DNA from 2 places in the Kineococcus esterisolvens genome. Region 1 is predicted to be linked to the other one. Evidence: riboswitches for the same ligand, from Rfam matches in the RefSeq annotation. Region 1 holds a riboswitch; the other holds the start of a gene.
What was found. Region 1 has a riboswitch for cyclic di-AMP ahead of ACRYR8_RS10870 (C40 family peptidase). Riboswitches for the same ligand answer to the same signal wherever they lie in the genome.
Positions count from the first base shown of each region.

Region 2: another riboswitch for cyclic di-AMP. It lies ahead of ACRYR8_RS05450 (transglycosylase family protein); the one in region 1 lies ahead of ACRYR8_RS10870 (C40 family peptidase).

Region 1 covers NZ_JBJLRI010000028.1:21,557-25,126, reverse strand. Annotated here, with positions in the region: gene ACRYR8_RS10875 (HNH endonuclease) at 1-172, opposite strand, end outside; gene ACRYR8_RS10870 (C40 family peptidase) at 587-1,477, opposite strand; cyclic di-AMP (ydaO/yuaA leader) riboswitch at 1,501-1,622, opposite strand; gene ACRYR8_RS10865 (iron-dependent transcriptional repressor DtxR) at 1,877-2,563, opposite strand; gene ACRYR8_RS10860 (malonic semialdehyde reductase) at 2,717-3,331, shown strand; gene ACRYR8_RS10855 (MFS transporter) at 3,398-3,570, opposite strand, start outside.
Region 2 covers NZ_JBJLRI010000009.1:67,177-70,746, reverse strand. Annotated here, with positions in the region: gene ACRYR8_RS05460 (NCS2 family permease) at 1-815, shown strand, start outside; gene ACRYR8_RS05455 (GNAT family N-acetyltransferase) at 833-1,375, opposite strand; gene ACRYR8_RS05450 (transglycosylase family protein) at 1,459-2,151, opposite strand; cyclic di-AMP (ydaO/yuaA leader) riboswitch at 2,149-2,349, opposite strand; gene ACRYR8_RS05445 (lysophospholipid acyltransferase family protein) at 2,527-3,303, opposite strand; gene ACRYR8_RS05440 (SDR family oxidoreductase) at 3,401-3,570, opposite strand, start outside.

The DNA of each region.
Region 1 (3,570 bases):
AGCGGCTCAGCAGGATCACCGAGGGCCGTTCCAGCCTCACCGTCGCGCCCACGACCGGTTCGGCGTCGGCCAGCACGACCGAGGCCTTCCCGGCCAGGACGAGGACGAGCGCACGGCGGAAGGACACCACCGCGAGCGGTTCGTAGCCGGCGTTCAGCACGAGGGTTCGCACAACCACCTCCACGGACGACGAGAGGCGCCGACCCCGGTGGGGGCGGCGCCTCTGGGAGCGACGACGTGCGCGGCGGGATGCACGTGCTGGCGCACGTGCGCGCACCGGCGCACCGCGGGTACCCCCACTGTCGTCGGGGGCGACTGGGGACGGGGCGCGCAGGAGCGCGCGCGCTGCACGGCCGTGGGGTCGGACACGCTCGCCTCCCGCTCGTGTGGTGTCGTCGTGACCGCACTGTACGTCGGGACGGGGCGGGGGGACACGCGTTTGGCGCGAGGTTCGTGCGACGGGGCGGACTGGAGGGGCCTCGCGAGGTGCTCCCCGGGCTCCCCGGCTCCGGCGTGCCGGGGGCGGACGTGGATCGGGCCCGGCACCTCGCAGGAGGTGCCGGGCCCGGTCTGGGGGTGGGCGACGTCAGGCGACGGCCGCGACGCGGCCGAAGACCGCGGAGTCGCTCCACACGGAGCGCAGCTGGACGGGCTTGCCGCTGCGGGGGGCGTCCCACATCATCCCGTCGCCGGCGTAGATGCCGACGTGGTACGCGCGGCCGCCGTCGGTGAAGAAGACGAGGTCGCCGGCGACGGCCTCGGCGCGGGAGATGCGCGCGCTGGCGCCCAGCTGGGCGTTGGCGGTGCGCGGCACCGAGATGCCGAGCTGGCGCAGGACGTAGCTGGTGTAGCCGGAGCAGTCGAAGCCGGCCGGGGTGGTGCCGCCGTACACGTAGGGCACGCCCACGTAGTCGTCGGCGACGGCGAGGATCTGCTGGCCCAGCGACGGGGCGGGCGCCGGGGCCGGCGCCGGGGCCGCCTCGACGGGGGCCGGGGCCGGGGCCGGGGCCGCGGCGGCGGCCTGGACGGCCAGGGCCGAGTCGATGACGGACTGGTCGACCGACGCCTCGACCGCGGGCGCGTCCACGGCGGAGCGCGTGCTGCGCTCCACGACGACCGGCGGCGGCGGGGGCGCGGGGGTCGGCACGGCGCTGAAGGCGGTGAGGGTGGTGATGGCGGCGGCCTCGGCGGGCGCGGAGACCACGCCGACCGGGGTGGTGCCGAAGGCGGAGTCCACGGCGGTGCCCAGACCCGCGCTGACGGCGGTGCTGACGGCGGCGGGGACCGCTGCGGGAGCCGCCGCGGGGGCGGCACCGGCCGGCAGCGCGACGGTGACCAGCAGTCCACCGGTGGCGGCGGCGACCGCGCCGGCGCGGCCGGCGTCGGCAGCGCGACGGCCGATGGCCTCGCCCAGGCCGGTCAGGGGCGTGCGGGGACGTTCGGCGGCACGGTGGCGCGCCTGGACGCGAGTCGTCAAGGTGGTGGCCTCTCCGACGCCTGCGAGGTGAGCTGTCGGGTTCGGGCGGGAGTATCGCCCGGCCGGTTCGCACCGGCTTCACCCCAAGGACGCTCACCCCGGCCCGGCTGGCCGTCGGATCACGCCCGGGAAATTGGTTCCCCCGTCCCTGCCACACGTGTGCGTGGGACCTCGACGCGGTGGCAGGGCTCGGCGTCCGCGCGAGGGCTTCTGCGTGAACTTTCACGGAAGCGGGTGGACCATAACCCCTCCGGACCCCGGATGTCACGGCCCGGTGACGCCCGCGTGGCAGTCGCGTGACGAACCGATGACGACGGGACCGCGCCGGCCCGCCCTCGGGCAGCCCCGCGCACCGGCCCGGAGCAGCCCCCGAGCAGCCCCCGCGACCAGCCCCGGGGGTCAGTCCCGCGCGTCGACGAACAGGTGCGACGCCTCGGCCGTGCTCAGCTCCAGCACCGCACCGCCCACCGAGACGTCGTAGCCGCCCGCGGACGTCGTCACGACGACCTCCGCACCGGGGCGCAGGCCGGCCTCGGCGAAGCGGGCCAGCAGCGCCACGTCGGTCTGGAGGGGCTCGCCCAGGCGGCGCACCACGACGGGGGCGCCGTCCGCGCCGGCCGCCGTCAGGGGCTGCACGCCCGCGCGGAAGTCCTCGGCGGCACCGACCTCGCCCAGCTCCTCCAGGCCCGGGATCGGGTTGCCGTAGGGCGAGGAGTGGGGGTGGTCGAGGATGTCGACCAGGCGCTTCTCGACCTCCTCGGAGATGACGTGCTCCCAGCGGCAGGCCTCCTCGTGCACGAGCGACCACTCCAGGCCGATGACGTCGGTGAGCAGCCGCTCCGTCAGCCGGTGCTTGCGCATGACGCGCATCGCCTTGGCGCGACCGGACTCGGTGAGCTCCAGGCGGCGGTCCGTGCCGACGTGCAGCAGCCCGTCGCGCTCCATGCGCGCCACCGTCTGCGAGACGGTCGGGCCGGAGTGGTGCAGGCGCTCGGCGATGCGAGCGCGCATCGGGACGATGCCCTCCTCCTCGAGCTCGAAGACCGTCTTGAGGTACATCTCGGTGGTGTCGATGAGGTCGCTCACGGCCCCCATCATCCGCCATGGCGCCGCCTGCTCGCACGGGTCCACCCGGCGGGCGGCGCGGCGGGGACGACGGGGCGGCGGGCCGGGGACGGGCCGGGAACACGGCGCCGGCGGGACCCGTTGCGGCGGGCGAGACGTCCAGTGAGGAGCCCCGTGAGCACGCCAGCCGTCCCCGGTCCCCGTCCCGCCCTCGACCCCGCCGCGCTGGAGCAGCTGTTCACCGGCGCCCGGACCGCGAACCGGTTCACGGACGAGCCCGTCACCGACGAGCAGGTCGCCGCGATCGTGGACCTCGTCAAGTACCCGCCGACCAGCATGAACACGCAGCCCATGCGGCTGCTGCTGGTCCGCTCCCCCGCGGCGCGGGAGAAGCTCGCGACGATGATGAGCGGCAGCAACGGGGACAAGACCCGCTCGGCGCCGCTGAGCGTCGTCGTGGCCGCCGACCGCCGCTTCGACGAGGAGGTGCCGCGGCTGTTCCCGCACGTGCCGGACGCGCGGGCGCTCTTCGCCGACGACGCCTTCCGCGAGCGGACCGCGGTGTTCAACACCGCCCTGCAGCTGGGTTACCTCATCCTCGGGGTGCGGGCGGTGGGCCTGGCGGCCGGGCCGATGACCGGCATCGACGCAGTGGCCATCGAGCGGGAGTTCTTCCCCGACGGCGAGCACGCGGTCGTCGCCGTCGTGAACATCGGCGTGGCCGACCCCCGGGGTCTCCGGCCGCGCGGGCCCCGCCTGGCGGTGGAGGAGGTCGTCCGCACCGTCTGAGCCGCACCGTCCGGGCCGCACCGTCCGGGCCGCACCGTCTGAGCCGCACCGTCCGGGTCCGTCCGGTCAGGGTTGCGGGTGCAGCGCGTCGTAGCGGGTGAAACCCCGCTGCGCGCGCGCCAGCGCCAGGACCGCCACGACGCACGCCAGTCCGCCGGCGAGGGCGGCGGTGCCCTCGCCGGTGAGCTCGGCGGTGCCGCCGAGCACGACGTCGCCGAGCCGCGGCCCACCGGCCACCA
Region 2 (3,570 bases), on a different contig from region 1:
TCGGCGGCATCGTCGCCGCCACCGTGCTCGCCGTCGTCGTCGAGGCGATCGCCCAGCTGGGGTCGCGCACCGGCGCCGACGGCGAGGTGCGCGACCCGCGCGCCTGGGGCTTGAACGTGCCCGCGCTGCCGAGCTCCTGGGTCGACACCCCGGACTTCTCGCTGCTCGGGCAGTTCAGCCTGCTCGGCTCGTTCGAGCGCATCGGTGTCGTCAGCGTCGTCCTGCTCGTCTTCACGCTCCTGCTGGCCGACTTCTTCGACACGATGGGGACGATGGTCGCCATCGGCAAGGAGGGCGACCTGCTGGACGCCGAGGGCAACCCGCCGGGCACGCGGCGCATCCTCGTCGTGGACTCGATCGCGGCCGCCGCCGGTGGCGCCGCCGGTGTCTCCAGCAACACCAGCTACATCGAGTCGGCCACCGGCGTGGGGGAGGGTGCGCGCACCGGCCTGGCCAGCGTCGTCACCGGGGTGGCGTTCCTGCTGACGACCTTCCTGGCGCCGGTCGTGGCGATCGTGCCCTACGAGGCCGCCACGCCCGCCCTCGTCGTCGTCGGGTTCCTGATGATGACGCAGGTCAAGGGCATCGACTGGGACGACGTGGAGATCGCGCTGCCCGCGTTCCTGACGATCGTGCTGATGCCGTTCACCTACTCGATCAGCGCCGGCATCGGCGCGGGCTTCGTGGCGCACGTCGTGCTGAAGGTCGCGCGCGGCAAGGCCCGCCAGGTGCACCCGCTGATGTGGGTCACGGCCGCCCTGTTCGTCCTCTACTTCGCGATCGACCCCGTCAAGGAGGCGTTCGGCGTCGCCTGACCCCGTCCCGCCGGCGCTCACCACACGTCGCCGCAGCGCCAGTCGCACAGCAGCCGGGCGGTGACGTCCAGCGCGCCGGCGGGGTCGTGGACGTGGACGCCGCCGTCGTCGTCGGGCGTGGCGCGCACCCCCTCGGGGGTCATCACGCCCGTCGGGCCGCTCCACACCCGCCAGCCGCGCGAGCGGTACAGCCGCGCGCCCTCGTCGGAGGCGCCCAGGAACGTCGCCTCGTGGGCCCGGCCGGCGAGGTCCTCCACGACGCCCGTCAGCGCCGCGCCGAGCCCGCGCCGGCGCTCGCCGGGAGCCACCGCGACCGCCTCCACGTAGCCCGCGCGCAACGGGCGGTCCCCGGCGACGAGGTGGCGCTGCACCAGCGCGGCGTGCCCGGCCAGGCGCCCGTCGCGGTGGGCCAGCACGTGCAGGCCGCCGAGGGCGTGGTCGAGGTCGGTGTCGTCGACGTCGCCGGCGAAGGCGTCGTCGAGCAGGAACCGCACCTCGCGCAACCGCCGCGGTCCCAGGTCGGCGGTGTGCACGACGGTCAGGTCCCACGGGGTGTCCACCGCACCAGCCTGCCGCCCCGCCCGGACGCGCGGAACCCCCCGGCGCGGTGCGCGCCGGGGGGTTCCGCGGAGGTGCGGGCCCGTCAGGGCAGGGTCAGCACCATGCCGACCTCGATGCGGGCCGGGTCGTCGCCGATGACCGCGCGGTTGGCGTTCCACAGGTTCGCGTAGCCGCCGGCCACGCCGTTGTTCACCGCGATGCGGTACAGGGTGTCGCCGGGCTGCACGGTGTAGGTGCGCGCGGCCGGAGCGGGCGCCGGGGCGGCGGCGACGGCGACGGGCTCGGGGGCCGGTGCCGGGGCGGGCGCGGGAGCCGGGGCGGGCGCGGGGTTCAGCAGCGCCTGCTCCGCGCCGGCCGGGTCCGCGGCACCGCTCAGGCCCAGGCGGCGGGAGCACGAGGGCCAGGCGCCCCAGCCCTGCCCGGCGAGGACGCGCTCGGCGACGACGATCTGCTGCTCGCGGCTGGCCAGGTCGGCGCGGGGGGCGTACTGCCCGCCGCCGAAGCCGGTCCACGTGCTGGGGCTGAACTGCAGCCCGCCGTAGTAGCCGTTGCCGGTGTTGATGTGCCAGTTGCCGCTGGACTCGCACTGGGCGAGGCGGTCCCACTCCGACACCGGGGCCGCGGAGGCACCGGGAGCGGGGGCGAGGATCGCGGCACCGGCCGCACCGGCGGCGGCTGCGGCGAGCAGACCACGGCGCACGGCACCCGAGCGCTGCTGCTGCTCGGTGCGGTGGCCGGCGGGCGTGCGGGGACGACGGAAGGACAACGCGGGCATCGAGACCTCCAACGCCTGCGAGGTGAGCTGTCGGGTTCGGGTCGAAGGTTGTTGACCCGGCCGCCCGTGGGCGGCTTCACCCCGAGGACCCCCGACCGCGCGGGGCGCGGCGGACGTCCGAGGAACCATGGGTCCCCCGCTCCTGCCCGTTGATCACTGTTCCGGCGCGGGGCGGGCAGGACTCGGCGTGTCCTCGCGACGGGCCCCCGAAAGGACTCGGGAACCTGCCGACCGTAACAAGACGGAGGCTCCGCGTACACCGGCGCGTCGACCGGGCGTCCCCCGCCGGCCCACCGTCCCGCGGGTCAGGGGGTCTGCGTGTGACGCACCTCACGCTCACGACCCCTCGAGGAGGGGCCTCGGCCCGCCGACGGGTCAGCTGTTGGCGAGCAGCTTCGCCACGGCCTCCTCGACGCGCGGCGTGAAGTCACCGGCGCGCTCCCCGGGCCGGCCGTACAGCGGCTCGCCGAACGTCACGCTGATGCGCGGGCGCCCCTTGGAGGGCCAGTTCTGCCGCGGCGGCATGGCCTCGTACGTGCCGCGCAGCGCCACCGGCACCACCGGCACCCCCGCCTCCAGCGCCAGGTACGCCGCACCCTTCTTGAACGGGCGCATCTGGCCCGTGTAGCTGCGCCCGCCCTCCGGGAAGATCACCAGGCTCCAGCCGTCGGCCAGCAGCTTCGAGGAGGCGTTCGCCCCCGGCCCGCCGCGCCGGTCCAGCGGGAACGTGCCGATCACCAGGCCGGAGGGGGCCGAGCGCCACCACACGTCGAAGAAGTAGTCCGCGGCGGCCGCGACGGCCACCCGCCGGCGCCGCCGTGGCCCCAGCGCGTCCAGCAGCACCGGCGTGTCCAGGTGCGAGGAGTGGTTCGCCACAATCACGGCGGGACCGCCGATGCCGTCGAGGACCTCCACGCCGTGCACCTCGATGCGCAGCTCCGCCCGCATCAGCGGCGTCAGCAGGACCCGCTGCAGGCCCGCGCGCACGGCCGACGCCGGCCGCGAGCGCACCCAGTCGTTGCGGTGCACCTTGCGGGGACCACCCCCGCCCGGAGCGCCGCCCGAGGCGGCCGAGGCGGCCGCGCGGCGGCGGGCCGTCGGGAAGGCCCGCGCCAGGCGGCCCAGGCCGTCCTCACCCATCAGGACGATCATGCGGTGACCTCCTCGCGCACGGCTCCGGGCGCGTTCGGCGTTCGTGACGGGCGCACGACGTCATCCTCCCACGCCCCGCCCGCGCCGCCCGGTGACCTCAGTCCGTGCCGGCCAGGACCTGCTGCGGCACCCGCAGCCGGCGGGCGGGGGAGGAGACCGCCCAGTCCGCCACCGGCCAGCGGGCGGCGCGCGCGGCCCGGAACAGCGACACGTCGGGGGAGACGGCCGTGGGGTTGCCCACCGAGCGCAGCAGCGGCAGGTCCGGGT